Regions from separate parts of the Patulibacter defluvii genome, predicted to be linked through region 2. Evidence: riboswitches for the same ligand, from Rfam matches in the RefSeq annotation. Region 2 holds a riboswitch; each other region holds the start of a gene.
What was found. Region 2 has a riboswitch for cobalamin ahead of SH587_RS04215 (uroporphyrinogen decarboxylase/cobalamine-independent methonine synthase family protein). Riboswitches for the same ligand answer to the same signal wherever they lie in the genome.
Positions count from the first base shown of each region.

Region 1: it holds a riboswitch for cobalamin, as region 2 does, so the genes downstream of both, cobA (uroporphyrinogen-III C-methyltransferase) here and SH587_RS04215 (uroporphyrinogen decarboxylase/cobalamine-independent methonine synthase family protein) in region 2, are expected to answer to the same signal.
Region 3: it holds a riboswitch for cobalamin, as region 2 does, so the genes downstream of both, SH587_RS12230 (ABC transporter substrate-binding protein) here and SH587_RS04215 (uroporphyrinogen decarboxylase/cobalamine-independent methonine synthase family protein) in region 2, are expected to answer to the same signal.

Region 1 covers NZ_JAWZSQ010000008.1:178,347-183,146, forward strand. Annotated here, with positions in the region: gene SH587_RS10975 (alkaline phosphatase family protein) at 1-573, opposite strand, end outside; gene cobO (cob(I)yrinic acid a,c-diamide adenosyltransferase) at 584-1,177, opposite strand; gene SH587_RS10985 (energy-coupling factor ABC transporter permease) at 1,270-2,115, opposite strand; gene cobA (uroporphyrinogen-III C-methyltransferase) at 2,102-2,899, opposite strand; adenosylcobalamin (AdoCbl) riboswitch at 2,995-3,089, opposite strand; gene SH587_RS10995 (hypothetical protein) at 3,262-4,788, shown strand.
Region 2 covers NZ_JAWZSQ010000003.1:39,641-44,440, forward strand. Annotated here, with positions in the region: gene SH587_RS04210 (hypothetical protein) at 1-1,462, opposite strand, end outside; cobalamin riboswitch at 1,693-1,833, shown strand; gene SH587_RS04215 (uroporphyrinogen decarboxylase/cobalamine-independent methonine synthase family protein) at 1,999-2,910, shown strand; gene SH587_RS04220 (DUF1775 domain-containing protein) at 2,970-3,635, opposite strand; gene SH587_RS04225 (DUF1775 domain-containing protein) at 3,632-4,183, opposite strand; gene SH587_RS04230 (hypothetical protein) at 4,224-4,616, opposite strand; gene SH587_RS04235 (hypothetical protein) at 4,799-4,800, opposite strand, start outside.
Region 3 covers NZ_JAWZSQ010000010.1:59,377-64,176, reverse strand. Annotated here, with positions in the region: gene SH587_RS12250 (winged helix-turn-helix transcriptional regulator) at 1-162, opposite strand, end outside; gene SH587_RS12245 (dihydrofolate reductase family protein) at 258-854, shown strand; gene SH587_RS12240 (NAD-dependent epimerase/dehydratase family protein) at 851-1,771, shown strand; gene SH587_RS12235 (siderophore-interacting protein) at 1,840-2,691, shown strand; cobalamin riboswitch at 2,709-2,904, shown strand; gene SH587_RS12230 (ABC transporter substrate-binding protein) at 2,970-4,055, shown strand; gene SH587_RS12225 (IucA/IucC family C-terminal-domain containing protein) at 4,052-4,800, shown strand, end outside.

The DNA.
Region 1 (4,800 bases), on a different contig from region 2:
GTCGGCCCACAGCTGCAGCCGCGGCGGGTCGTCCGGGTCCTCGACCCCGGCGACGCCGGCCGCCGCCCCGACCCGCACCAGGTCGCGCAGCAGCGCCGGCCCGCCGAGCAGCGGCTCGGTGTGGGCGAAGACGACGATCCGGTGGCCGCTCAGCCGCTGGACGTGCAGCGCCTCCTCGCCGCCGGCCCCCCGCAGCAGCGTCGCCGCCGCGTCGCCCAGCTCGGGCCAGGGCCGGCCGTCGGCGTGGCGGACGTCGACCCGGTGGACGACCGCCCCGTCCGGCTCGCGGAGGCCGTGGGCGGCGGCGTCGATCCGCCCGCGCGAGAGCGGCCGCGGACGGCCGTGGGCGTCGCGCTCCGGGGTCCAGCCGAGCAGGGTCGGGATCCCGGTCTCGCTGCCGGGGTGCAGGCCCTCGGGCGTGACCGCCACCGGCCGCACCGCCCCGCGGCGGGCGATCGCGTCGAGCGCCGGCGTCGCGGTCCGCTCGAGCGTCGTCGGTCCCGCGGTCGCCCCGTCGTCGCCTGGGGGCGTCTCCGCCAGGCCGTCCGGGATCACCAGCACCCGCTGGCTCATGCCCGCCCGCTCACCACTCGATGCCCTGCTGCGCGCGGATCCCCTGCGCGATCGGGTGCTTCACGTTCTGGACCTCGCTGACCAGGTCGGCCAGCTCGATCAGCTTCGGGTCGGCGTTGCGGCCGGTGACGATCACGTGCTGGAAGCCGGGCCGGTCGCGGATCGTGGCGACCACCTCGTCGACGTCGATCCAGCCCCAGTTGATCGGGTAGGTGATCTCCTCCAGCAGCAGGAACTCGTAGCGGGCCGCGGCGATCCGCCGCTTGACCTCCGCCCAGCCCTCCTTGGCGATCTCCTCCGACTCGGACATGTCGCGCTGGATCCAGGTCCAGCCCTTGCCCATCGTCTCCCAGTCGATCGTGCCGCCCTCGCCCGAGGCGGAGAGGACCTCGGCGGCCTTGCGCTCGCCGACCTTCCACTTGCCGCCCTTGACGAACTGGAAGACGCCGCAGCGGTAGCCGCGCGCCCACGAGCGCTGGAGCATCCCGAAGCTGGCCGTCGACTTGCCCTTGCCGGGACCGGTGATGACCGCCACCAGCGGCACGTCGCGGCGCTTGCGGCGGACCTGCTCCTCGCTGCCGCGGTCCTCGGGACGGTGCGGCAGGTCGGCGCCGGCGTGGCGGGCGGCGGCCTCCTGCCCGGGCGGCCGCGAGGGGTCGGCGGCGGTGGCGCCGTCGTCGGCGGGGGGCGTGTCGCTCACGCGGATCCTTCTTCCGGTCGGGAGGTGAGGGCGGGGACGTCGGCGGTCGAGCGCTGCGGCTCGCAGCCGGGCGGCGGGGGCGGTGCCGCCGGGCGCGCGCGCTCCGGCTCGCTGCCGGCGGGCGGCGGCACGCTCGCCGCCGCGCGCGGGGTCGGCCGCGGACGGCGCTGCGGTCGCCGCAGCTCGGGCGGGGCGATCAGCACCAGGTCAGGCCGCCGCGCCAGCAGCGCGGCGACGACCCCGGCGGTGATCACCGCCTCGATCACGGCCACCACCGCGTAGGTGCCGATCGTCGTCCCCGCCAGCGCGCCGAGGTCGATCGGGGTCTTGTGCCCGAGCGCGTACTCGGCCACGAAGAGGACGCTGGCCAGCACCACGTTGACGAACGCCGCGGCCCCGCAGGCGAGCGCCAGCCCGCCCGGCGATCCGCGGCCGCGGACCGACGCCACCGCCCGCTGGATCGCGCGCAGGATCGGCCAGCCGACGAAGGCCGGCACCAGCGCGCCGTTGACGATGTTCAGGCCGAGGGTGGTGATCCCGCCGTCGCCCTGGACCAGCGCCTGGACGATCGTGACGACGCTGATCGTCAGCGCCCCCAGCCACGGTCCGAGCAGCGCGACGGCGAGCGTGCCGCCGAGCAGGTGGCCCTGGGTGCCGACGCCGATCGGCACGAACGGCGAGTCGCCGACCAGGAAGAAGGCGCCGGCCAGCCCGGCCAGCGGCAGCCGGCCGTCCTCGCCGGTGACGTCGGCCTTGCGGACGCAGAAGGCCAGGCCGGCGACGGCGACCGCGGTCCCGACGCCGGTCACCTGGCCGGTCAGGAAGCCCTCAGGGATGTGCACGGGGCCTCCCGTCGGCGGGCGCGATCGGGGCCTCGGCGCCGGTCTCGGCGACCGTCTCGGCGCGGCCGTCGGCGAACCAGGCGAGGTCGATCTCGGCGACGTCGCCGATCACGAAGGTGACCGGCGGGTCGAGCCGCGGCGGCAGCGCGGCGAGCGTGCCGCGGACGGTCCGCTGGTGGCCGGCACGGCCGGCGGCGCTGATCGCCGCCACCGGCGTGCTGGCGGGCAGGCCGCCGTCGATCAGCCAGCCGGCGATCCGCCGCATCCGCGAGCGGCCGGTCAGCACGACGATCGTCCCGCCGAGCGCGGCGAGCGCGGCCCAGTCGACCTCGCCCGGGTACTCGGGATCGCTGTTGCCGGCCAGGATCGTGACCACCCGCGAGCGCTGGCGGACGTGGACCGGGATCCCGGCGAAGGCGGGGGCGGCGAGGCCGGCGCTGATCCCGGGCACGATCGTGAACGGCACCCCGGCCCGCTGCAGGGCCAGCGCCTCCTCGCCGCCGCGGGCGGCCACGAACGGGTCGCCGCTCTTCAGCCGCACCACCTCGCGGCCGCTGCGCCCCAGCTCGACCAGCAGCTGGCCGACCTGCTCCTGCGGCAGCGCCGGCTGGCCGGGGGCCTTGCCGACGAGGATCCGCTCGGCCGCGGGCGGCGCCAAGGCGACGACCGGGTCGGTCGAGGGGCGGTCGCTGACGACCACCTCGGCGCGCCGCAGCAGCTCGGCGGCGCGGACGGTCAGCAGGTCGGGGTCGCCGGGGCCGGCGCCGACCAGGTGGACGGTCACGTCCCGCTCCGCGAGCGGGGTGGGAGGGAGGCCGCGCGGCCGGCGGCGGTCGGGAATCGGTGCTCCATCGGGATGTCGCGTCCCTCGTTCGGCGGCCGTGGCGGTGTCGTTCCTGACTTCGGCCGCGGAGCGGGCCGTCACAGTGGCGCGACCGTGCCGGACTTGCACCGGCTTCCGCGCACCACCACGGAGGTCGAAACCGTAGCGGACGGTCGTCGCCGGCGGTGATCGGTCGCCGTCGGCACGGCCGTCTCGATCGTTCGGCCAGCTGCGCACGCTGTCCACTGCCGGGCTTAGAACGTTCGTCCAGAGGCGGTGGACGGTCGTCCAGTCCCACGCGCGCGTGGTCGACCCCGTGGAGGATGGATCGACGTGCCCGCAAGGACTTCGCGGTGGCGGCCGCGGTGGGCGCCACCCTCGCGGTGGGCACGTTGACCGTGGGCGTGGCCTTCGGCCCCGCGTCGGGCCCTGGCGTCCGCGACCTGGTCGGCGACGCCGAGTCGCGCGCGCTGCCGGTGGCCCGCGCCGTCGCGGCCGGCTCCGGCACGGATCGCAACGGCCCGCGCGCCAGCGCCGGCGGCTCCGGCGGCGTCGTCGACGGGCCGGCGGCCGGCGGGCGCGCGAGCGGCGGGCTCGGCCTCGGCCTGGGGCTGGGCGGCAGCGCGGGGCCGGGCAGCGGCAGCGGCTCCGGTGGCGGTCGACCCGGCGGCCGCGGGGGCGAAGGCGACGGTGGTCGCGGCGGGCGCGATTCCGGCTCCGGCTTCGCGGGCGGCGGCGCCGGCGGCGTCGATCCCTCGACCGGGACGCCCTCCTCGCCGAGCCCGTCGACGCCGACCCCGGGCACCCCGGAGGAGCCGGCGACCTCGCGCGTGCGGCTGCGGGTGCTCGGCGTGACGCTGGCGGGCGCGGACGGTGCGACCACCCTCGAGCCGGGCAGCGAGGTCCGGCTGCGGCTGGCCGCCTCGCCCGAGGCGATCGCCCCGACCCCGACCCCGACCGCCACCGTTCCGCGGCTGAGCACGGCGGTGCCGCCGCAGCTCGACCTGCGGTTGAAGCTGGACGCCGACGCGGTCGCCGAGCTGAAGCGCCACGCGCGCCAGGTCGACGGGCCGCTGGCGCTGCTGGCGCGGGTCGACCTCGTCGACGACGCGCCGGTCGGCGTCGCGCCGCCGCGGGTGCGGGTGCGGCTGCAGCTGGCCGCGCAGCCCAAGGGCAGCGACGCCGTCACCACCGACGACTCGGGCGCCGGCGACGGCGTCAGCAACGTCGTCGAGGTGCGGGCCCCGATCGCGGTCCGCGCGCCGGGCAAGCCGAGCCAGGGCGACGGGCCGAGCGCGCCGTCGACGGCCGACGGGGCGGCGGTCGAGGTCCGGCTGCCGCTGCCGAGCACGCCGGGCACGCCGACCGACGGCGGCACCAGCGTCGATCTGCCGCTGCCCGAGGGCGCGACGCCCGGGGGCGAGGGCGACGATCCGACCGCGCGCGGCAACGCGGGCGTCGGCGTCCAGGTCCACGTCCCGACGGCCGACGAGCCGCTGGGCGGCACGCCGGTCGACGGCAGCGGCCCGACGACGCCCGGCGGCAGCGCGGAGTCGGGGAGCGGCCGCCCGGGCGCGGGCACGGACGACGGCAGCGTCGGGGCCGGCGCGGGCGGTTCCGGCGAGACCCCGACCACCGGCGGCACCGACGCGGCCGCGGGCGGCGGAGGCGGCACCGGCGGTGGCGGCGTGGCCGGTGGCGTCGTGGGCGGCGGTGGCGTGGCCGGTGGCGTCGCGGGCTCGGGCGGGGTGGCGGCCGGCGGCGGCGCAGGCTCGGGTGCGGGCACCGGCGGCGGGGCGACCGCGACCACGACCCCGACCCCGGCGACCAGCGGCGCCGCGACCCCCTGAGCGGCATCGGCC
Region 2 (4,800 bases):
GCTGGTCGGTCGGCAGCGGCGCGCCGTCGGTGACCGGCAGCTCGCTCCCGTCCGGCCGCCGCACCTTCGCGCCGCAGGTGACCGGGGCGGCCTCGCCGTGGCACGAGAAGCCGGCCGTCAGCGGCGCGCCGGTCGGCACGGTGGTGCCGTCGGTCGGACCGCTGACGGTGGCGGTCGGCGGGGCCAGCGGCTTGGCGCAGCCGGTCACCGTCTGGGCCAGGCCCCAGCCGTTGGCCGCACCGGCGGGCAGGGTGTAGCCGTTCGGCTGGACCTGCGGATCGGCCGCGTCGTCCGGCGCGTCGACCGTGGTCAGCGTCGCCGCACCGCGGTTCGCCACGTACATCCGGCCGTCGGGCGCCCGGCGGACCGCGCCGCCGTTGCCGATCGCACCCAGGTCCTCCTCGCTGGCCTTGATCGCGACCGCGTCGCTCGGGTCGCCGATGTCGTAGCGGAGCAGCCGGGCGCCGTTGAAGATCCGGGTCGCGTACAGGTAGCGGCCGCTGGGCGAGAAGTCGGCGTAGTAGCCGTTGCTGCCGGTCGTGGCGGTGTTCCACTCGGCGGTCTGGGTCAGCACGCCGGTGCTCGCGTCGAGGGTCAGCAGCCGCAGCTTCGCCGGCTGGGTGCCGGCGGAGACGTTGCCGCTCATCAGGGCGATCTTCGTCAGGTCGGAGCTGACGGTCAGCGAGCCGAAGCCGTTGTAGTTGTTGCTCGGCATCGTCGAGACGACGGCGGTGCCGGTGACGGGGCCGTTCTCGTCGAACTCGTAGGCCAGCACCTCGGGACCGCCCTGGGTGTTGGTGATGACCCAGAAGCCGGTGCCGTCGTCGTTGGGGACGGCGGTGATCGCCTCCGAGGCGGTGCCGGCGGTGCCCAGGGCCACGTTCTTGGTCGCGGTGACCTCGCCGAGACCGCCGTTGGCGGTCATGTCGACGACCGAATAGGTCAGGTCGCCCTTGCCGGGACCGGAGCCGTGGTTGACCGAGGCCTCGGCGCTGGTCGTGACCACGAAGTAGCGGCCCGGGTGGCCGATCGCCGGGAACGCCGCGACCGTCTGCGTGGCCGAGTCGTTGCCCAGCAGCCCGGCGCCGTTGGGCATCAGGTCGCTGTTGCGGTCGTAGACCTGCTGGCCGTTGGACCAGAACAGCAGCGTGCCGTCGACGTCGGTGACGACGGTCGAGCCCTCGACCGCCGACTTGCTGCCGACCGTGGCCGTCGTCGCGGTCCCGGAGGTGCCGAAGTCGATGTGGCCGCGGGTGCCGAAGTACCAGTGGCGCTCGGTGGCGCGAACCTGGCCGGGGGTGCAGAGCTGGAGCGGTGGCGCGGCGGTCGCCGTGGTGGCCAGCGTGAGGCTGCCGGCGAGCACGGTGGCCAGCGCCAGCAGGCGTCGCAGACCGCGGCGCCGGGGGGCGCGCGGCTGCGCTCGATCGCCCGCGACCCGCGGGTCGAGCGTCGGTGGGGTCATTGGTCCCTTTGGTCGTGTGTCGCCGGGTCGGCGCCGACGAGCCCAGGGGGAGGCTGCGAATCGGCCGCCGCGGCGGGGGTGACCGACCCAGGGTAGGTGGGCCACGACGGTGATTCGGCCCGTATCGTCGGTTTCACCTGGGTGAAACAGGGGATGGTCGTGCGGCTCGCGATCCGGCCGGCGGCGCGCTAGCGTGGGGGACGGAGCCGATCCACCCCGACCGCGGGGCCAGGGAACCCGGTGCGACTCCGGGACTGACGCGCAGCGGTGAGGGCGGGGATCGTGGCCACGACGCCACTGGAGCCGACGGACCGACCGTCCGCCGGCCTGGGAAGGCGGCCGCGATCGATCCCGCCCGAGTCCGAAGACCTGTCGGCTTCGCGCCCGGACGACCGTCCGGCGCGCCCAGGCAATCGTGGCCGCGCGCAACGGCCACCGCGGAAGGAGAAGGACCGATGGCAGGCGACGCCGGAAGCGGCAGGCGCGGGGAGCGGACGGAACGTCCCGGCCCGGCGGTGCTCGAGCGGCTGCCCGCGATGACCACCACCGGCGTCGGCAGCCTGCCGTTCGCCGAGCCGGCCGCGGCGGTCCGCCACGCGACCCGCGCCTACGGGCTGCCCTTCTGCCCGCAGCTGCCGCCGCTCGACGGCGACATGGTCAGCGAGTGGCTGGGGCCGGACTGGGCGCGGGCGTCCTGCGGCTGGTCGGCCGACCGCGACCGCGAGCGGCCGGTGGCGTGGGACGCGGTGCGGGCGGCGCTGGCCCAGCGCCCGCCCGCGCACCGGCTGGTGAAGCTGCAGGTGACCGGGCCGCTGACGCTGGCGATCGCGCTCGAGCGGGCCGCCGGCCGTCCCGGCCACGGTCGCGAGGCGCGGGCGCTGGCGCGCGACGTCGGCGCCTGGCTGGCGGCCAACGTCGGCGGCCAGGCCGCGCTGCTGCGCGAGCAGGGTCTCGACGCGCTGGTGGTCGTCGACGAGCCGGGCCTGGCCCACGCCGACCTGGCCGCCGCCGACGCCTGGGCGCCGCTGGCCCGCAGCGGCGCGGCCTGGGGGCTGCACGTCTGCTCGCAGGTGCCGTGGGCGGCGGTGGTGGCGGCCGCGCCGGACGTGCTCTCGTTCGACGTCACCCGCTACCCGGTCGGCGGCGAGGCGGCCGACGCGGTCGCCGCGCTGCTGGCCGGCGGCGGCCGGATCGCCTGGGGCGCGGTCGATCCGGTCCGGCCCGACGGTCCGGCCAACGTCGCCTCGCGGGTGACGGCGGCGGTCGCGGCGGTCGCGGCCCGTGGTCCCGCGATCGAGCGGGTCTTCGCCCGCAGCCTCGTCACGCCCTCGTGCGGCACCGGCCGGCTGACGCCGCGGCGCGAGCGGCTGGTCGCCTCGGTGCTGGCCGCGGGGGCGGAGGTGGCGCTGGCCGCCCGCGCCGCCTGGCCGGGCGAGCGGGCGGCCTGAGCGGCGCGGGCGCGACCGCCGGCCCGCCGTCGTCGGCGGGCCGGCGAGCGCGTTCTTGGTCAGGCGCGGCGGCGGAGGGTCGCCACGGCGGCCAGGCCGAGCGCGACGACCGCCACCACCAGCGCGACGATCGTCAGCGCGTCGCTGTCGTCGTCCTTCGCGGCGGTGGCGGCGGGCGCGGCCTGGCCCTTGCCCGCGCCCGGCGCGGTGGCGGTCGGCGTCGCCTCGCCGTGGGTGCTGACCACGTCCTGCGGGACGGCCGACTCCGACAGCTCGACCGTCGGCGCCGGGTTCTCGCTGTCGGCGCTGCCGATCCAGCGCGCGACCTCGCCGTCCGAGTACTGCTGCAGCGCCTTGAACGTCAGCGTCCCGGTCCGGACCGGGTTGCGGGCGATGAACCGCAGCTCGGCGTAGGCGCCCGGCGGCACCCGGCCGCCGGTCCAGCGGATCTCCGACGGCTGGTCGCCGCGTCGCACCACCTTCGCCTTCCAGCCGGGCGTGGCCTCGACCAGCAGGAAGTCGATCCCCTTCGGCAGCTGCACCCGGACCGCGGTCGTGTCGGCCGCCTGCTCCTCGTTCGGCACCGTCACCCGGTACCGCTGGAGGTCGGCCGGGCGCGAGGCCGACGGCTGGACGGTCACGTGGGCCGACGCGGCCGGGGCCAGCAGCAGCGTCGCCGCCACCGCCCCGGCCGCGATCCGCCGCCGTCGCGCTCGGGCGCTCACGAGGCCGGGGCGTTCGCGACCACCTGCAGCACCGAGGCCGGGTGGTCGGACGACGGGCCGCCCGACCAGCGGACGATCTCGGGCCGCTTGCGACCGCCGCCCTTGCCCGTGTAGTACTGGTCGATCTTGAACGTCAGCGCCTGCGGCGTGGCCGGGTTCTGGAACCGGATCGGCCACTCGCCGTAGAACCGCGGCGCGATCTCGTCGCTGGTCCGGCGGGCGGTCCAGGTGATCCGGCTGATCGCCACCACGTCGCCGCCCTCGGCGTCCTTCTGGCCGGTCTTGCGGGTCTTCAGCGTCACCTTCCAGTCGGGCAGCTGGCGGACCGAGATCGAGGTCCGGATCGCGCTCGGGACCAGCAGCGAGACCTTGAAGGTCCGCTGCTTGGCGGTCTCGTTCGGGGCCCGCAGGACGAAGGTCCCGCGGGCGGCGGTCAGCAGCGGGCCCTGCGGCTGCAGCGGGCTGACGGTGGCGTGGGCGCCGGCGGCGGCCGGCAGCAGCAGGGCGGCCGCGGCGGTGCCGGTGGCCAGGAGGGCGATGCGGTTCATGGGGTTCTCGGTTCCTCGGACGGTGATCGGGCGGCGGCGCTCAGCTGGCACGGACGGCGAAGCGGGTCGTGAACGAGCGCTTCTTGCCGCTGCGCGAATAGCGGCCGGAGACGGTGATCTGGTAGGCGCCGGCGCGGGGGAAGGTCAGCCGCGCGCTGCGGCTGCCGGCGCGGTTGGCGACGGTCCGGCCGCTGCTGTCGGTGACGCGGATCCGCACGCTGCGGTACGAGAAGCGCGCCCGCTTCGGGACGGCGACCCGGACGACCTTGACGGTCGCGGGGCGGCCGGCGGCGGGGGCGTCGTCGGGCAGCACGTGGACGGTGACGGTGGCGCCGTTGGACGACGCGCTCTGGTGGGCCTGGGCGCTGGCGGCGAGGGCCAGCGCGCCGGTCAGGGCGAGCACGCTCAGCGCCGCCGGGATCGAGCGGTTCATGAGGACCTCCGGGGTCCGTGGTTCTGGGTGCGGCGGCGGGCCCCGGCGGCGATCGGGCGATCGCGTCCGGGACGGGCCGGCCGGCGGTTCGGGGCGCCGCCCGAGGGCGGCGCGGCGGGAACGGCCGCGCGCACCGCTCCCGATCGGGAGCGGTGGACGGGCGCGGGCCAGCGCCGGGGGCGCT
Region 3 (4,800 bases), on a different contig from region 2:
GGTCAGCACCTTGCGCGAGATGCCGAGGTCGGCCTGGATCTGGTCGAAGCGCCGCACCCCGACCCAGACGTCGCGCAGGATCAGCGGCGACCACGGCTCGCCGATCACGTCCAGCGTGCGGGCGATCGAGCAGGCCATGTCGCCGAAGCTGGTCCGTTGCATGACCGGATCCTAGCAATCGGGGTTCCTTTACGGAACTCGACCTGGTACGTTGCTCGAAGTCTCTTGAAGGAACCCAGGAAAGAGGAGCAGGAACGATGAGCAAGGTCATCAGCGCGCTGTCGGTCTCGGTCGACGGCTTCATCACCGGTCGCGACCCGGGACCGGGGCGGGGGCTCGGCGACGGCGGCGCCCTCTTCGACTGGTACTTCGACGGCGACGTCGAGAGCACGGTCTTCTCCGGCTTCCGGCTGAGTGAGGCGAGCGTCGGCTTCTTCGACGCCCAGGCGTCGCGGGTCGGGGCCAGCGTCGCCGGCCGTCGCACCTACGACGACTCGAACCGCTTCGGCGACGACGGCGCGCCGCACCCGCGGGCGCCGCTGTTCGTGGTCAGCCACCGGCCGGCACCGCGGATGGGCGGCCGCCAGACGCTGATCACCAGCGGGGTCGCGGACGCGATCGCCGCGGCCCGCGAGGCCGCCGGCGACAAGGACGTGGCGCTGATGGGCGGGGTGCTGGTGACCGAGGCGCTGAAGGCGGGGCTGGTCGACGAGCTGATCCTGCACCAGGTGCCGGTGCTGCTCGGCGGCGGGCGGCGCTACTTCCACGAGCTGCCCGAGCACGTCGACCTGCGGCTGCGGGAGTCGATCGCGGCCCCGGGCGTCACCCACCTGCACTACGAGGTGGTCCGATGATCCTCGTCACCGGCGGGCTCGGCATGATCGGGGCCCACACCGCCCGCGCGTTGGTCGACCTCGGCCACGAGGTGGTCGTGACCGGTCACCGGCGGACGACGCTGCCGTCGTTCCTGGAGGGCCGGGTGGCGGTCGAGGCGCTCGACGTCCGCGACCGCGACGCGTTCCTGGCCCTCGGCGAGCGCCACGAGTTCGCGGCGATCGTCCACCTGGCCGGCAGCGTGCCCGGCGAGGATCCGGTGGCCTTCCTCCGCGACGAAACGGCCGGGCTGCTGAACGCGCTCGACGCCGCCCGCGCCTGGGGCGTCCGGCGGTTCGCCGTCGCCAGCAGCCTCGGGGTCTACGTGGGCCGCGAGGAGGTCCCCTGGCACGAGGGCCTGGCGCTGCCGACGGCGCCGCTGCCGCACCTGATCTTGGCCTTCAAGAAGGCGGTCGAGCCGCTGGTGACCCACGCCCTGGCCGGCAGCGGGGTCGAGCCGCTGGTGCTGCGGATCGGGACGATCTGGGGCCCGCTGGGCGATCCGGAGTCGCCGTTCTTCCCGATCCCGTCGTACATCAGCGCCGCGCTGCGGGGCGAGGAGCCGCCGCCGCTCCACGCCGACGACGGCGGCGACCGCTGCTACGCCCCCGACGCCGGCCGGGCGATCGCGCTGCTGACCACCGCCGAGCGCCTGCGGCACCAGGTCTACGACGTCTCCAGCGGCCGCCCGGCGACCAACCGCGAGTTCGTCGAGGCGCTGCGGGCGGCCCTCCCCGACCTACAGCTGGAGCTGCGGCCGGGACGTCAGGACGGGCCGGGCCCGGATCCCTACCTGGACGTCGCCCGCCTGCGCGAGGAGACCGGCTTCGTCCCGGCCTTCGACGTCGCGGCGGCGGTCGCCGACTACGTCGCCTGGCGACGGGAGAACGAGCGCTGACGCCCGTCTCCACGGGGCCGGAGTGAGGGTTCCCTAAGGTAGATGGCCCCCGATCCGAGGACCGTGCCGTGCCCCAGACGACCGCCACCGAGACCCCGAGCCGCCCCGTCCGCCGTCCCCGTCGCGCCACCGTGCTGGAGCGCGAGGCGCTGACGCCGCACCTGATCCGGCTGGTGCTCGGCGGCGAGGGGCTGGAGGGGTTCGCCGCCGGCGAGTTCAGCGACCACTACGTGAAGCTGCTGTTCCCGCCGGCCGGCGCGCCCTACGGCCCCGACGCCGATGTCGAGCAGGTCCGCGCCACGCTCCCGCGCGAGCAGTGGCCGCGGATGCGCACCTACACCGTGCGGGCCTGGGACCCGGCCGCCGGGCGGCTGACGATCGACGTCGTCGTCCACGGCGACGTCGGCTTCGGCGGGCCGTGGGCCAGCGCCGTCCGGCCCGGCGACCTGATCCAGCTGCTCGGGCCGGGGGGCGGCTACGCGCCCGACCCGTCCGCCGACTGGCACCTGCTGATCGGGGACCCGAGCGTGGTGCCGGCGATCGCCGCGTCGCTGCCGCGGATCCCCGACGGCGTGCCGACGATCGTGCTGGTCGAGAGCGCCGGCCCCGACGACGAGACCCCGCTCGACGCCCCGCCGCAGGCCGACGTCCGCTGGCTGCGGCGGGCGCCCGACGAGCCGCACGGCAGCGCGCTACTGCGGGTGCTGGAGGACCTGGAGCTGCCCGCCGGCCGCCCGCAGCTGTTCCTCCACGGCGAGGCCGGCGCCGTCCGCGCAATCCGCCGCCGGCTGCTGGTCGAGCGCGGGCTGCCGCGCGACGGCCACTCGATCTCCGGCTACTGGAAGCACCGCCGCGACGACGAGGCGTGGCGGGCGGAGAAGGCCCAGTGGCTGGCCGAGGTCGAGGCCGACGACCGCTGATCGGGGCGCCGGTCGGATAGGCTGGCGGGCGAGCCAGTCGTACCCACGAGGTGGGTCAGGGAATCCGGTCCAAAGCCGGAGCTGACGCGCAGCGGTAGGGGGGACGGGCGGTGCATCGGCCACTGGCCTCGGCGTCCCGCACGGACGGCGACCGGGAAGGCGCGCCACCCGACGATCCCGAGCCCGAAGACCTGCTGGCTCACGTTCCGACGCCTCGGCGTCGAGCGGATCAGTCCACGGACCCCGCGACTTCGGGTCCTGATCGAAGGCCATCTCCGATGCTCCAACGCCCCACCGTCCGCGGCCTCGCTGCGGCTCTCGCCACCGTCGGCCTGCTGGCGCTCGCCGGCTGCGGCGACGACGACCCCTCCGCGACCGCCGCGGCCGCCACGACCGGCGCGATCGAGGTCCGCAACTGCGGCGTCGAACGCCGCTACCGCGGTCCCGTCCGGCGGATCGTCGCGACCAGCAACTCCGCCAACGTCGGCACCCTGATCCGGGTCGGCGCGGCCCGCCAGATCGCGGCGATGTCGCTCAGCCCCGGCAACGATCCGGTGATGGAGCGCTACGGCGCCTCCGTCGCGTCGATCCCGCGGCTCCAGAGCCCGATCGCCCTGGAGGCCGTCGTGGCCCGCCGGCCCGACCTGCTGATCGGCTCCTACAGCGGCCTCTTCGCCGGCGCGAGCGGCGTCACCGAGGAGCGGGCCCGCGCCCGCCGGATCGCGACCTACGTGATCTCCGACAGCTGCCGCCAGGACCCGGCCAAGGGCAGGGACTCGGCGCTCGGGACGATGGGCCCGTGGGACGCCGTCCGCGCCGACCTGGCGAACTACGGGGCGCTGACCGGCCACCGCGAGCGGGCCGCCGACGCTCGCCGCGAGCTCGACCGGCGGCTGGCCGCGCTGCGGGCGGCGCCACGGCCGCGCCGGGCGCCGCGGGTGCTGCTCTACGACAGCGGCGAGAAGGACCTGTACACCTCGGGCCGCAACGGAGCGCCGCAGGGGATCATCGACGCGGCCGGCGGCCGCAACGTCTTCGCCGACGTCGACACGACCTGGTTCCGGGCCAGCTGGGAGCGGGTGGCGCGGGCCCGCCCGGATCTGATCGTGGTCATGGACTACCGCTCGGGCGAGCCCGGGGAGGTCCGCCAGAAGCTGGCCACGATTCGCGCGCGGGCCGGGCTCCGCGGCACGCCGGTGGTCGACCGCGACCGGATCGTGGTGCTGCCGCTGAGCCTCTTCACCAGCGGCTTCCCGAACATCGACGCCGCCGAGCAGGTGCGGGCCGCGCTCGAGGCCGAGGGCCTGGCGCCGCCCAGCGCGATCGGCGCCAAGCGGATCGACTGGTCGGCGCTCGGCCGGTGAGCGCCGCGACGCAGGCGGCGCTGGCGCGGCTGGCCGCGCTCGGCGACGGCTTCCCGATCGACGCCGCGCGCGACACCGACGCGCTGCGGGCGGCCGGGTGGTCGCCCAGCAGTCGGCTGGCCGACCCGGCCGCGTGGCCCGCGATCGCCGACCGCTACGCCCGCGACACGATGGCCGGCGGCCCGCGGGCGGCCGGTGGGTCGTGCGCGCTCCAGGGCTACGCCGGCCGGCTGGCCGGGGCGGTGCTCGGCGTCTGGGTCCAGACCGGGGCGCTGCTCGACCTGGCGCCGGAGGCGGTCTGGGTGCGGCTGGTCGAGGGCCGGACCCGCGCCATCGCCCTGCCGGGGGCCGCGGTCGCCCGCGCCGAGGCGTCGACCGGCGAGGTCGCGCGGGCGCTGCTCGCCGGCCACCTGGCGCCGGTCGTGGCCGCGTCGCGGACCGCCAGCCGGATCGTCGAGCGGGTCGCGTGGGGCAACGTCGCCGCGGCCTGCGCCGGCGCCTTCGGGCTGCTCCACCGGACGCTCGATCCGGGCCACCGGCCGGGACTGCGGGCCGCGGCCGAGCGCTTCCTCGACGACCCGGCGTGGCCCGCCCGCGAGCTCGTCGCGCTGCGGCCGGTGGCCGGCCACCCGGCCGTCCTCGCCCACGAGCGGCGGACCTGCTGCCTGATGCGGCTGTCGCCGGTCAAGCGCGAGTGCGCGGCCTGCGACCGGCTGACGGCGCCGGAGCGCGCGGCCCGGCAGGC